4 regions of the Stenotrophomonas sp. 05L413 genome follow, and region 1 is predicted to be linked to each of the others. Evidence: predicted binding sites of a transcription regulator. Region 1 holds the regulator's gene; each other region holds the start of a gene.
The links. The regulator FliA, encoded in region 1, starts transcription of late flagellar genes. The targets are predictions, from matches to a motif close to TAAAGTTTNNCNNNCNNNGGCCGATAA.

Region 2: a site for FliA is predicted at 1,255-1,281, ahead of AC1DIQ_RS04910 (methyl-accepting chemotaxis protein). Genes of this name have one in related genera too.
Region 3: a site for FliA is predicted at 1,892-1,918, ahead of AC1DIQ_RS12100 (GGDEF domain-containing protein). Genes of this name have one in related genera too.
Region 4: a site for FliA is predicted at 1,618-1,644, ahead of AC1DIQ_RS04865 (chemotaxis protein). Genes of this name have one in related genera too.

The regions. Positions count from the first base shown of each region.
Region 1 covers NZ_JBFTOL010000010.1:26,480-29,682, reverse strand. The annotation lists gene AC1DIQ_RS18570 (protein phosphatase CheZ) at 1-496, opposite strand, end outside; gene cheY (chemotaxis response regulator CheY) at 496-888, opposite strand; gene AC1DIQ_RS18560 (RNA polymerase sigma factor FliA) at 905-1,651, opposite strand; gene AC1DIQ_RS18555 (MinD/ParA family ATP-binding protein) at 1,648-2,535, opposite strand; gene flhF (flagellar biosynthesis protein FlhF) at 2,522-3,203, opposite strand, start outside.
Region 2 covers NZ_JBFTOL010000002.1:23,355-26,557, reverse strand. The annotation lists gene mnmA (tRNA 2-thiouridine(34) synthase MnmA) at 1-543, shown strand, start outside; gene hflD (high frequency lysogenization protein HflD) at 540-1,154, shown strand; gene AC1DIQ_RS04910 (methyl-accepting chemotaxis protein) at 1,311-2,501, shown strand; gene AC1DIQ_RS04905 (hypothetical protein) at 2,601-2,897, shown strand.
Region 3 covers NZ_JBFTOL010000005.1:4,824-8,026, forward strand. The annotation lists gene egtD (L-histidine N(alpha)-methyltransferase) at 1-541, opposite strand, end outside; gene egtB (ergothioneine biosynthesis protein EgtB) at 538-1,824, opposite strand; gene AC1DIQ_RS12100 (GGDEF domain-containing protein) at 1,996-3,203, shown strand, end outside.
Region 4 covers NZ_JBFTOL010000002.1:12,047-15,249, reverse strand. The annotation lists gene AC1DIQ_RS04885 (ATP-binding protein) at 1-67, opposite strand, end outside; gene AC1DIQ_RS04880 (flagellar protein FlgN) at 152-484, opposite strand; gene flgM (flagellar biosynthesis anti-sigma factor FlgM) at 487-789, opposite strand; gene flgA (flagellar basal body P-ring formation chaperone FlgA) at 899-1,546, opposite strand; gene AC1DIQ_RS04865 (chemotaxis protein) at 1,652-2,596, shown strand; gene flgB (flagellar basal body rod protein FlgB) at 2,794-3,189, shown strand; gene flgC (flagellar basal body rod protein FlgC) at 3,193-3,203, shown strand, end outside.

The sequences.
Region 1 (3,203 bases):
GCGGGGGCAGGCCGAGCGCACCGAAGCCCTCATGCACGCGACGCACGATCCCGACCACGCGGCGGATGATCTGCCCGGTCAGGTCCTGGTAGCTCTGGGTCAGCGCGATTTCGGTGAGGTTGTGGCGGATCCGGTCCAGTTGCTGGCCCTGGTCGGGCGTCAACCCGTTGGCGCGCAGCTGTTCGGTGAGCGAGCGACATTCTTCGGCCAGGTCCAGCGTGCGGTGGGTGGCCTGTTCGGTCATCGCCACCACGTGGTCCAGGCGCGCGCAGGCGTCATCCAGCTCGCCGGCTTCGCTGGGCAGGCTGGGCAGTTCGCCCAAGGCCTGGCCGAGCTCGCGGGCCAGGCGGTTCAGGCCGGCCATCATCGGCTGCGTGCGCAGCGCGGCGAGGGCGTCGATTTCCCGGCGCCAACCGGCTTCGTCACCGCTTTCCAGCGCGGCCAGGGCATCCTGCAGGCGCTGCACCAGCGCGGATTTGTCGCTCAGGGTTTCCATCAGGCGCTCGCCGCCAGGCGTTCGAAGATCTTGCCGAGCTTTTCTTCCAGGGTCTGGGCGGTGAACGGCTTGATGATGTACCCGTTCACGCCGGCCTGCGCCGCTTCAATGATCTGCTCGCGCTTGGCTTCCGCGGTCACCATCAGCACCGGCAGCGTCTTGAGCTTGGCGTCGGCACGCACGGCCTTGAGCAGGTCGATGCCGGTCATGACCGGCATGTTCCAGTCGGTGACCACGAAATCGAACGGCTGGCTCTGCAACAGCGCCAGCGCGGCATGCCCGTCCTCGGCTTCGGCCGTATTGGTGAAGCCCAGATCGCCCAGCAGGTTCTTGACGATACGACGCATGGTCGAGAAGTCGTCGACGATCAGGATACGCATGTTCTTGTTCAAAGCACTTTCCTCGATTTCAATGGTTCTCGAGGCCGGCGTCTGCCGCCTCGAAGATCTTCAGCCGGCCCCGCAGGCGCAGCACGGCCTGGCCATGGATCTGGCACACGCGCGATTCGCTGACACCCAACACGGCGCCGATCTCTTTCAGGTTCAGTTCCTGCTCGTAGTACAGCGACAGCACCAGCTGTTCGCGCTCGGGCAGCAGGCCGATCGCGTTGCCCAGCTCACGCCCGAACTCGCCGCGTTCCAGCACCTGCTGCGGGGTCGGGCCGCCCTGGGCGACGGTGTCCAGCTCGCCCTGGTCCTCGATCCGCGATTCCAGGCTCAGCACCTGGCCCCGCGAGGCGTCTTCCATCAGGCGCAGGTAATCCGGCAGCGGCATGTCCATCGCGGCGGCCACTTCGGTGGCGCTGGCGGCACGGCCGGTGCTCTGCTCCAGGCGACGGATGGTCGCGGCGGCATCCCGGGCGCGGCGGTGCACCGAGCGCGGCACCCAGTCGCCACGGCGGATTTCATCGATCATCGAACCGCGGATGCGGATCGAGGCGTAGGTTTCGAACGAGGCGCCCTGGTCGGCGTCGTAGCTGCGCGAGGCCTCGATCAGGCCCATCATGCCGGCCTGGATCAGGTCGTCGACCTCCACGCTGGCTGGCAGACGTGCTGCCAGATGATGGGCGATGCGGCGGACCAGATCCGAGTGCTGGGCAATGCACTCGTTGGCCGCGGTCCGCTGGACTTCTTTGTATTGTGCTGCGCCCTTCATACCGTCACCCCGCGTTGCTTGAGGATGCGTTCCAGGAAGAATTCGACCCCGCCACGCGGCTCGGTCGGGGCCTGCCAGCGGGCGGTGCGGCGCGCGATCTCGGTCAGCGCCAGGGCGGCCGGGCTGGACGGGTAGGCCTTCACCACCGGCTGCTGGCGCTGCACCGACAGGCGCAGCCAGTCATCCTGCGGCACGCAGCCCAGGTAGTTCAGCGAGACATCGGCGAGGAACTTCTCGCAGACGCGGCTCAGCTTTTCGTACAGCACGCGGCCTTCGTTCGGGTCGCGCACCATGTTGGCCACCACCTGGATCCGGTCCACGCCGCGCTCGCGCGAGAGGACCTTGATCAGCGCGTAGGCGTCGGTGATCGAGGCCGGCTCATCGCAGACCACCACCACGGTGTCCTGTGCGGCCTGGCAGAAGGTCAGCACGCCATCGGTGATGCCGGCGGCGGTATCCACGATCATGATGTCCAGCTCGCGCTCGAGCTCGGAGAACACGTTGACCAGGCCGACGTGCTCGGCCGGCTGCAGCTCGGCCATGTGGCGGCGACCGGAGGCGGCCGGGACCACCAGCACGCCGCCGGGGCCTTCCATGATCACTTCTTCCAGCGTGCAGCGCCCGGCGACGAGGTCGGCCAGGGTCACCTTCGGCTGCAGGCCGAGGATCACGTCGATGTTGGCCAGGCCGAGGTCGGCATCCAGCAGCAGCGTGCGCTTGCCCATGTCCGCCAGCGCCACGGCCAGATTGGCCGAAACGTTCGTTTTGCCCACGCCGCCCTTGCCGCCGGTGACGGCGATGGTGCGGACCGGGCCCAGCGGCTGGCTTCGGGTAGCCGACAACGGGAAGGTCTTGGTCAGCTTGGCGTACTCACGCGACGGCATGGTTCAACTCCGGGTTGCAGGGCATATCGGCCGCGCGGCGCAAATCTTCAAGGCGAAGTGCAAGATTGGCCGCACTGGCACGGTGCAGGTCTTCAGGAACGTCCTGGCCATCGGTGACCCAGGTGATCGGCAGGCGGTGATCCACGGCCACCGACAGGGCGGTACCGAAGCGGCCGGTTTCGTCCAGCTTGCTCAGCACCACGCCCTGCGGGTTGGCGGCGCTGAAGCGGCGGACCACCTCGTCCATGTCGCCGAAGCTGGTGTTGGCCGGCAGCACCAGCAGGGTGCGGATCTGCTCGGCGGCACGCAGCCACTGCAGCTGGGCCGCCAGGGCGCGGTCGCGCGGGCCCAGGCCGGCGGTGTCGATCAGGACCAGCTTGTAGTCCTTCAGGCGTTCCAGCAGCTGGTTCAGATCGCTGCCGCTGCTGGCCTCGTGGACGGCGATGCCGAGCTGGCGGCCGAAGCCGTACAGCTGCTCGCGGGCGCCGATGCGGCCGGTATCGGTGGTGACCAGGGCGACATCGCGGGCGGCATGCGCCTCGGCGAAACGCGAGGCCAGCTTGGCGATGGTGGTGGTCTTGCCGGCGCCGGTGGGGCCGACCAGGGCGATCACGCCGCCGGCTTCCAGCGGATCGACCGGGGCGATCGGCAGCTTCTTGGAGAGCAGG
Region 2 (3,203 bases), on a different contig from region 1:
CGCGACTTCCGCGAGTTCCTCGGCCGCTATCTGCCGGCGAAAACGGGCGAGATCCGCGATCCGGATGGCGCCCTGATCGCCGAACATCCCGGCGTGTTCTATTTCACGCTCGGCCAGCGCGAGGGCCTGAACATCGGCGGCGTGCGAGGCCGGCCGGCGGCGCCGTGGTACGTGGTCGGCAAGGATGTCGCCAGCAACGTGCTCTACGTGGACCAGGACCGCGAGAGCCCGTGGCTGCAGTCCACCCGGCTGCACTCCGAGGCCGCCCACTGGATCGCCGGCGCCCCGCCCGCGCGCCGGTTCGAGTGCACCGCCCAGACCCGCTACCGTCAGCCCGACGAGCCGTGCACCGTCACGGTGCGCGACGATGGCACCCTGGAGGTGCGCTTCGCCCGCCCGCAGCGTGCCGTCACCCCCGGTCAATCGTTGGTGTTGTATGACGATGAGGTCTGCCTCGGCGGCGCCGTCATCGCCGCCACCGATGCCCCCCTGGAACAGCGCCTTCGCGCCACCCCTTCTCCTTTCGAGGTATCTGCTGCATGAGTTTTTCCGTCGACGACCGCGTTCTTGCTCTGGCCGGCATCGCCCAGGCCCTGCAGCAGGTCCGCCGCATCGCCGAAACCGGCCACTCCGAAGCCGCCGTGGTCCGCACCGCGGTGGAGAGCGTGTTCCGCATTGACGCGGCCAGCCCGCAGGAGATCTACGGCAGCGCCAGCAATGTCGCCCCGGGCCTGCGCCTGCTGCACAACTACCTGAGCAGCCAGGGGCAGGACGAGCACCTGCCTCGCCTGGCCTTGTCCGTGCTGCAGCTGGAGCGCCGGTTCGTGCGTGAGAACGAGATCGTGGCCAAGGTCAGCACCGGCATCGAGCGCGCCCAGGCCCAGGCCAGCGAACTCGGCGACAGCGCCCACCCGGATGTGCTCGCCGCGCTGGGCGGCCTGTACGCAGACACCATCAGCAACCTCAAGCCGCGCGTGATGGTCCAGGGCAATCCGCACTACCTCGGCCAGGCCGGCGTGGTCGCCGAGATCCGCGCCCTGCTGTTGGCGGCGGTCCGCTCGGCGGTGCTGTGGCGCCAGACCGGCGGCCAGTACTGGGACTTCCTGTTCTCCCGCAAAACAATGCTCGAAGCGGTCGCGCGCCAGCTCCGCTGAGCCGCCGTGGAGGGGCCGCCGAGGGGATCGGCGGCCCAGCGTTGTGCCCCTTGGATCGAGGCAAGTGCGTATCGACGGGCGGAAAAATCATGAGGACGGCTAAAGCAAACCGGGGTACGGCCGATACAGCATCCGTGCACCTCCCCGAGAACGTCCATGTACTCACGCCTCTTCATTCGTCTGGCCGCCCCCCTGGTCCTGACCCTTCTGCTTCCCTTTGCCATCGGCTTCGAGTGGCCCGCCGCCCTGCGTTGGGCGATCCTGAGCACGATGACGCTCAGCTGGCTCGGGTTTGCCTGGTGGAGCGCCCGCGCCCAGACCCAGCGTTCGCCTGAGCAGGCCCGCATCCTGCGCGAGCAGGACCAGTTGCTGACCGAGCTGCGCTCGTTTGTCGGCAACGAAATCGAGGGCTCGCGTGGCGAAGTCGAACGTGCCCGCGATCTGATCCGTCATGCGGTCGGTGGCTTGGGCAGCAGCTTCGATGCCATGAACCGCAAGTCGCGCCAGCAGAGCCAGGCCCTGGCCCGCATCGTCGACCGCGCCGGTGACGAAGGTGGCGCCGGCGTCGACGTGGCCCGTTTCGCCCAGCATGCCAGCCACCGCATGGAGCAGCTGGTCGAGGCGCTGGAGCAGGTCAGCGGCCAGAGCAGCACCACCGTGCAGCACATCGACCAGATGGCGCAGCACCTGGATGGCATCTTCGCGCTGCTGGAAGACGTCAAGTCGATCGCCGACCAGACCAACCTGCTGGCCCTGAACGCTGCCATCGAGGCCGCGCGTGCCGGTGAAGCCGGCCGCGGTTTCGCGGTGGTCGCCGATGAAGTCCGCAATCTGTCCGAGCGCTCCACCACCTTCAACGAGCAGATCCGCAAGCTGGCCCACAGCTCCAAGGACGCCATCGCCAAGGTGCGCGAGACCGTCTCGCATATGGCCTCCCGCGATATGGACCGCTCCCGCGAAGCGCGCCATGAGGCGGCGCAGATGCTGGACAACGTGGCCCAGATCAACGCATCGCTGGGTGACGGCATGCGCGAGATCTCCGAGTGCGGTCGCGCCATCGACAGCAGCGTCGCCGAAGCCGTGCGTGCCCTGCAGTTCGAGGACATCGCCACCCAGGCCCTGGGCGGCGTGCACACCCACCTGGATCGCCTGACCGCGATCAACCGCGAAGCGGTGGCCCTGCAGGAACTGCTGCACCGCAGTGGCGGCGTGTTCGACGAAGAAGTCGTGACCGCCCTGCAGCGCACCGGCACCCGCCTGCGCGACATGCGCACCGAGTGGGAGCGCCCGCCGCACAAGGCCGTTGCCCAGCAGAGCATGGCCGCCGGCGCGGTCGAGCTGTTCTGATCCAGCGGCACCGTGCCCCTCCGGGCACACCCTGCGGCCCCGGTTTACCCCGGGGCCGTTGTGCTTGCACTACCCGCCTTGGCTGCAGATGATTACCTGATGTTGAACGCGTCCATGCTGTCCGTTGCATCTGTTGTCCCCGCCGAGCTGGAGCCGGCGGTGCCGGGCAGTGACGCCGTCACGCTCGCTGCCGCACCTGCCGCTGCGGCAGCGCCACTGCAGGGCCGCGCCCTGATCGCCCGGCTGGAGCAGCTTGCCCAGCAGGAGCTGGCGCAGCTGGCCAAGCGACCCTCGCCCGCCCTTGCCGCACTGCCACCCGCCATCGACCCTGCCCTCGCCGGCCTGGCGTGGGATCTGGGCTTGAGCGGTGATGATCTTGGTGCTGCTGTGCGCTGAAGGCGCGGCATCCGCCACGCCTCCCCGATCCGCCTGTATCGACGCAGTTACCGGCGCACAATTGCTCCGTCGCGGATCCGCGAAAGGCATTCAACATGGATATCCTCCCGCCTTGCCTGGCGTGAGCCTGCCGATGCGCGACTACTACCGGATCGAATGCTGCACAGCCGAACGTAAACGTACGCTCGGCTATTGCTGCCCGCCCATCCCGTTGTGAGACACGCTGGTGGCGAGGATCGACTGCAAGGCCCGCCGCGGGGAGGGTCGATTGCAGGTGGGCGCTCCACCGCTTTGCCGCGTTCAATG
Region 3 (3,203 bases), on a different contig from region 1:
TCAATAGTGCGATGGCGTCATCATGGGCGAAGTTGCCGAGCGTCGAGCCGGGGAAGAACACCAGGTGGCGGGCGGGCTCGCGCTGCGGCGACGGCAACTGGACCGGGTGGGTGAAGTCGGCGCAGACCGGCAGCATTTCGATATCCGGCAGCGACGGTGCCAGCCGGGTGATGCTGTCCAGCAGAGCGGCGCGCGAGATTTCGATCGGGGTGTACGCGACCGGCTCACGCAGCGCATGCAGCAGCAGCTCGGTCTTGCGGCCGCTGCCGCTGCCCAGTTCCACCACGTGCAGACGCGGGCCGACCACCTTGGCGATGTCATGCGCACAGTCCTGCAGCAGCTGCAGTTCGGTCCGGGTCGGGTAGTACTCCGGCTGCCGGGTGATCTGCTCGAACAGCGCCGAGCCGTGGGCATCGTAGAAGTACTTGGAGGGCAGCTGGCGCGGCGTGGACGAGAGCCCGCGCAGGATGTCGGCGGTGATCCGGTCACGATCCGGCTGTAGATCGGTCAGTGCATCCATCGCATCACGGACCGAGCTCATGCGACGTCCCGGGCCAGGCGCAGACCGGCGAACTGCCACCGGGCCGACGGCGCGAAGAAGTTGCGGTAGCTGGCGCGCAGATGATCGGCCGGCGTGGCGCAGCTGCCGCCCCGCAGCACCCACTGACCACACATGAACTTGCCGTTGTACTCACCCAGGTTGCCGGGGAAGGTGCGGAAGCCCGGATACGGCCCGTAGGCGCTGCTGGTCCATTCCCACACATCGCCGAACAACTGGACGATGTCCCCCTCTTCCTCTGCGCCGCCCGGGTGCAGCTGATCGGCATCGGCAAAGCGGCCACGCAGGGCGCGGCCCGCCGTCGCCGCTTCCCATTCGAACTCCGTGGGCAGGCGGGCGTCGCACCAACGCGCGTAGGCGTCGGCTTCGAAATAGCTCAGGTGGCAGACCGGCGCATGCGGATCGAGCGCGCGCCAGCCGCCCAGAGTGAACTCGCGCTCCAGCGCGTCATCCCAGTACAGCGGGTGCTGCCACTGCTGTTCCTGGCACAGCGTCCAGCCTTCACTCATCCACCAGCGCGGCTCGCGATAGCCGCCGGCCTGCACGAACTGACGGTATTCCTCGTTGTTGACAGGGCGGTTGGCCAGCGCATGCGCCGGGACCAGAGCGCGGTGCACCGGCGATTCGTTGTCATACGCAAACGTCGACTGGGTGGGCCACACCGGTGCACCGATCTCCACGATCCGTTCCGGGCTGCTGCGCCACTGCAGCGGCCGCGCACGCGCCGGGCTTGCCGGGAGATCGGTGCGGTACGCCGGTTGCAGTGGATTGGACCAGAACGCGTGCTTGATGTCGGTCAACAGCAGTTCCTGGTGCTGCTGCTCATGGTGCAGGCCGAGCAGCAGCTGATGCTGGGCCTGCTCGCTCAGATTGCCGGCCTGCAGTGCGGCGAGCACACGCTGATCGATCTCCGCGCGGAAGTGCAGCACCTCGTCCAGCGTGGGGCGCGAGAGCAGGCCGCGCTGTGGGCGTGCATGGGCCGGGCCAATGCTCTGGTAGTAGCTGTTGAACAGGTAGTGCCAGTCCGCATCGATCGGGGCGTAGCCGGGGCGGGTCGCCAGCACGAAGCGCTCGAAGAACCACGTGGTATGGGCCAGGTGCCATTTCGCCGGGCTGGCGTCGGGCATGCTCTGGACCATGGCATCTTCGGCACTGAGCGGTGCGGCCAGCGCGAGCGTGCGTGCACGCACGGTGGCGTAGCGGACGGCCAGCGGCGATGGCGGGGCGGCAGTGTGCGGTAGTGCGGCAGCGACGGCGGTATTCATTGCGGTGAGGATCGACCAGCCGGGGTGAGTGCCACGTCATGGCACCGCATCGATCCGGTGACATTGCTCAAGTTGAATACGCGCAGGCCGCTACCGGGGAAGACCCATCGCCTGTGTAGTCCGGTTTGCACGCTGCAGCCACGGCGCGCCGGCCACCACGTGGAACCCCTCTTGCGGACGCATCTGCTACGCCAGCCCAGTCACTATCTGTTCGTACTGCCTGCAGTACTGGTGGCGCTGGGATTGTGGGCCGCCACCCCCGCGGCGGAAGCCGGCAGTTCGGTGCATCGCCTGCTGCCGATGGTGCTGGCCTGCCTGGGTGTCGGCCTGGCGCTGATCTACAACCGCGTCCGGGCGCTGTGCCTGATGCTGGCCATCGCCTCGGCGTTCGCCCTGCTGCATGGTGTGGTCGGCACGTTCCTGCGCGATGGCGTTGTTTCGGCGCTGACCCCGCTGATCTTCCACGCGGTGTCGTGGTGGCTGCCACTGCTGTTCCTGCTGCATGGGCTGTGGCCCGAACGCGGACGGCTGCGCCAGGACCTGTTGCTGCGTGGCGTGGTCAGCGGGACGGCCCTCGGCATTTTCCTGCTGATGGCCGCACAAGGCCCGGTCGGCATGCATGCCTTGTTGTCGGACCGCCACCTGCCGTGGCTGCCGAGTGGCTGGAATGCGCTGGCCCAGCTGCCTGCGCTGTTGTTCGCGGTGACGACGGTCGCGCTGGCGGTACAGGCCTGGCGCCAGCCCCGGCCGCTGCACACCGCCCTGCTGATCGCCCTGCTCTGCCTGTGGTGGATGCTGCCACGGGTGTTCGTCTCGCCGGCCCTGCTGCCCGCCGTCAGCTGCATGGCGCTGTTGCTGGTCATCTCGGCGATGCTGCAGGAAGCCTTCCACATGGCCTTCCGCGATGAACTCACCGGGTTGCCCGGCCGCCGCGCGTTCAATGAATGCCTGCAGCGGGTCGGGGCCACCTACACCATCGCCATGGTGGACGTGGATCACTTCAAGCGCTTCAACGATACCCACGGCCACGATGCCGGCGATGACGTGCTCAAGCTGGTGGCCGCGCGCCTGTCCGAGATCGGGGGCGGTGGCCGCGCATTCCGCTACGGCGGCGAAGAGTTCGCGCTGGTGTTCCTGGATCGCCCTGCCCCGGCCTGCGTGGCGTCGGTGGAGGAAATCCGCGCCAGGATCGAAGGCGTCCGTATGCATCTGCGTGACCGGGCCGCGCGCAGCCGCGACGATGCGGTGGGGCAGCTGCAGCGTGGACGCGGTGGCAGTGGCGAGGTGGTGCAGGTGACGGTGAGCATCGGCGTGGCCGACAGCCGGGTCGCCGACAGCCCGCAGGCAGTGCTCAAGGCCGCCGACCAGGCCCTGTATGC
Region 4 (3,203 bases), on a different contig from region 1:
CAAACAGGGCAAGCAGGACCGGATGCGGGGGCAACGGGGCGGTGACAAGGGCGGAAGTTACGGTCACGGTCACATCGAGGCGGCGGGAAACAGGCGCTCAATATACGCGGTGACGTTCACATCGGCAGCCTGGGGCCGCCAGATGGGGAGATCAGGCGACCGCGAGCGGCCGCCGGGTGTTGAGCGTGTGCGACTGGCCCTTGGCATCGTACGACGCGGCATCTTCGCTGCGGCCGAGCTGGCGCAATGCCCAGTTGACCTCGCGGCGGCGCCGTGAAAGCAGTACACCATTGGCACGGTTGCGCTCTGCCAGTTCCTGCACACGCTCGGCCTGGCCAAGCGGCAGCGCGGCTTCGAGTGCCCGCAACGCCTCCAGCTTGGCGCCGGTCGCGCGGATCAGGGCCTGCACGTCATGCTCGACCAATGCCTGGCGTTCGACGTCCAAGGCATCGCTGAGGCGCTGCAGCGGCTCGCTCATCGCCAGCTTCATCCCTGCAGCTGCTGGTCCAGCTCAAGCATGCGCGAGGCGATCGCGTCGGGATTGATCTTGTAGGTGCCGTTCTGCAGCGAGTCGCGCACGGCCTGGACACGGGCCGCGTCGATCGCCGGAGCCGTGGACAGTTCGCGCTGCATCGCCTGCAGGCTGGTGGCTTCGCCGGTCAGGCGCAGGCTGTCAGCGGCTTCCACCGGGCGGGCCGGGGCATCGGTGCTGACGCTCGGCTTGTTGCCGGGAGCGACGCTGCGCAGATGGGCGGTGGCCTGCAGGTTGCCGTCGATTTTCTGGCTCATGGAGTTGTCCTGGGAATGCGGTTCACAAGGGATAACGGCCGGTCGGGCGCCATCTTTAGGGGAATATTGCAGGTTTTACGGGAAATGTGGCCCGTATTCACAATCGTGTTCAGCGCGTCACTAAAACGTCACCGCTGGCTGCGACGGTGCCTTGCACGATCTTGCGGGACGACAGGTTCTCGACCGAGACCCGCTCATTCTCGCCGGCATCGGCCATGGCGCGCCCGGCCACCCGGACCTCCACCCCGCCCCGCCGCGACACCAGCGCGACACTGTCGCCCCGGCGCACCAGCCGCTGCGCGACCAGGTCATTGGCCGAGAGCAGACTGCCAGCACTGAGGGTCCTGCGCGCCACGCGGCCGACGGCGGCGGCCGGATCGGCCAATGCGGCGCCGGCGATCCGGGCCGCATCACGCTGGCCAGTAGTGATATCGGCCGCCGACAGGGTTTCTCCAGCGGCCACGCCCCGATTGAGGATCAGCACGGTCTGGTTGCGACGCACCTTTACCGGCACGAACAGGCGCCAGCCGCCTGCATCCGGGCAGCTGACTTCCACGGTACTGGTGCCGGTCGGCTGGGCCGCCAGCGGCTGACCGCAGGCAGGCAGGCGCAGCGCCGAATCCAGGGTGGTGTCGCCCTCGCTGCCGGCCGGCAAGGTGCCGAGCGCGGCCTGGCGGATGCTATCCACCGGCTGCCAACCACCGGCCGCCCAGGCGGGCGCCGCCAGCAGCAGCGCGGCAAAGACAAGAGATCGCATGGGCACTCCATGGGCAAGGAACATGCGCAGCACGATGCAAGCCCCATGCCGAACCGCCCTCTACGCGGCGCTCAAGTCACCGCCGCTCCCGCCGATACCAAGCCCATGTCTCATGACCTGCTCAACCGCATCGACCAGCGTACGCGCCTGGCCGGCCACAATCGTCTGGCCCTGCTGCTGTTCCGGCTGGGGGGACGTCAGCTTTTTGGCGTGAATGTGTTCAAGGTGCAGGAAGTCCTGCGGCGCCCGGATCTGTTCCAGGTGCCCGGGCTGCCCAGCCAGTTCGCCGGTGTGGCCGATGTGCGTGGCCGCTCGGTGCCGGTGCTGGACCTGGGCCTGGCGATCGGCCATCCCGAGCGTGAGCCCGATGCCGACAAGGCGCCGGGCTACCTGGTGGTGACCGAGTTCAACCGCTCCATCCAGGGCTTCCTGGTCAGCGGCGTGGAACGCATCGTCAACATCGCGGTGGAAGACATCCATCCGCCCCCGGAACTGGGTGCCGAATCGAGCTACCTGACGGCGGTGACCCGCTTCCAGGGTGAGCTTATCCAGGTGATCGACGTGGAAAGCGTGCTGGCCGACATCGCCGAGATCCGTGGCGAAGCGGTGCTGGACCCCTCCATGGCCTTGCCTCCCGATGCCCCGCCGATGCAGGTGCTGGTGGTGGACGATTCGCGCGTGGCCCGCCAGCAGATCCGCAGCGTGCTGGACCAGCTGGGGGTCGGGGCGACCCTGCTTTCAGACGGCAAGCAGGCGCTGGACCACCTGCTGCAGATCCACGCCTCGGGCGAAAACCCGGCCGAGCGCTACGCCATGGTGATCTCCGATATCGAGATGCCGGCGATGGATGGTTACACCCTGACGACGGAAATCCGGCGTCACCCGGGGCTGGCCGGCCTTTACGTACTGCTGCACACGTCCTTGTCGGGCGTGTTCAACAACGCGATGGTCGAACGGGTCGGCGCGAACGCCTTCGTGGCCAAGTACTCCCCGCATGAGCTGGCGGACTTCCTGCTGGACCGCCTGCGCAAGGTCGCAATGGCGGCGTAAGGGGCGGCCGGCCCTGGTGTCGGGGCCCTTCCTCCGGTGGGTTGACGGCATCCACGCATGGCGTGGATCTACCCGGCCCTGCGGGTCGGTGGATTTTCCCGGCGTGAATGATGCCGCCGGGCACCGGCCCCTCCCCTCTGGCGCCCCTCTGGCACGCCGCTTGCACTGCCCCAGGCATCGTCCCGTGGGAGTGCGTCATGCCCAATCTGATTTCGAACTATCTGGGTGTCCATGCCCAGGCCATGCCGTTGCGCGAGCAGCGGATGAAGCTGATCGCCAGCAACCTGAGCAATGCCGACACCCCCGGGTACAAGGCCCAGGACCTGGACTTCGATGCCGCCCTGCGCAATGCCCAGGGGCTGGATGGCAACGGCCTGCTGAAGACCACCAGTGAAAAGCACTATGAGATCGGCGGCGGGTTGAACCCGTTCCAGATCGCCAAGGAAGGCGTGCAGCCGAGCATCGACGGCAACACCGTCGACCCGGATGCCGAACGTGCCGCCTACGGCCGCGCCGCGCTGGAGTACCGCGCCTCGCTGAGCTTCGTTGAATCCAAGGTGCGCTCCATGCTCACCGCGATCACGGGGCAATAAGCCATGAGCAATCT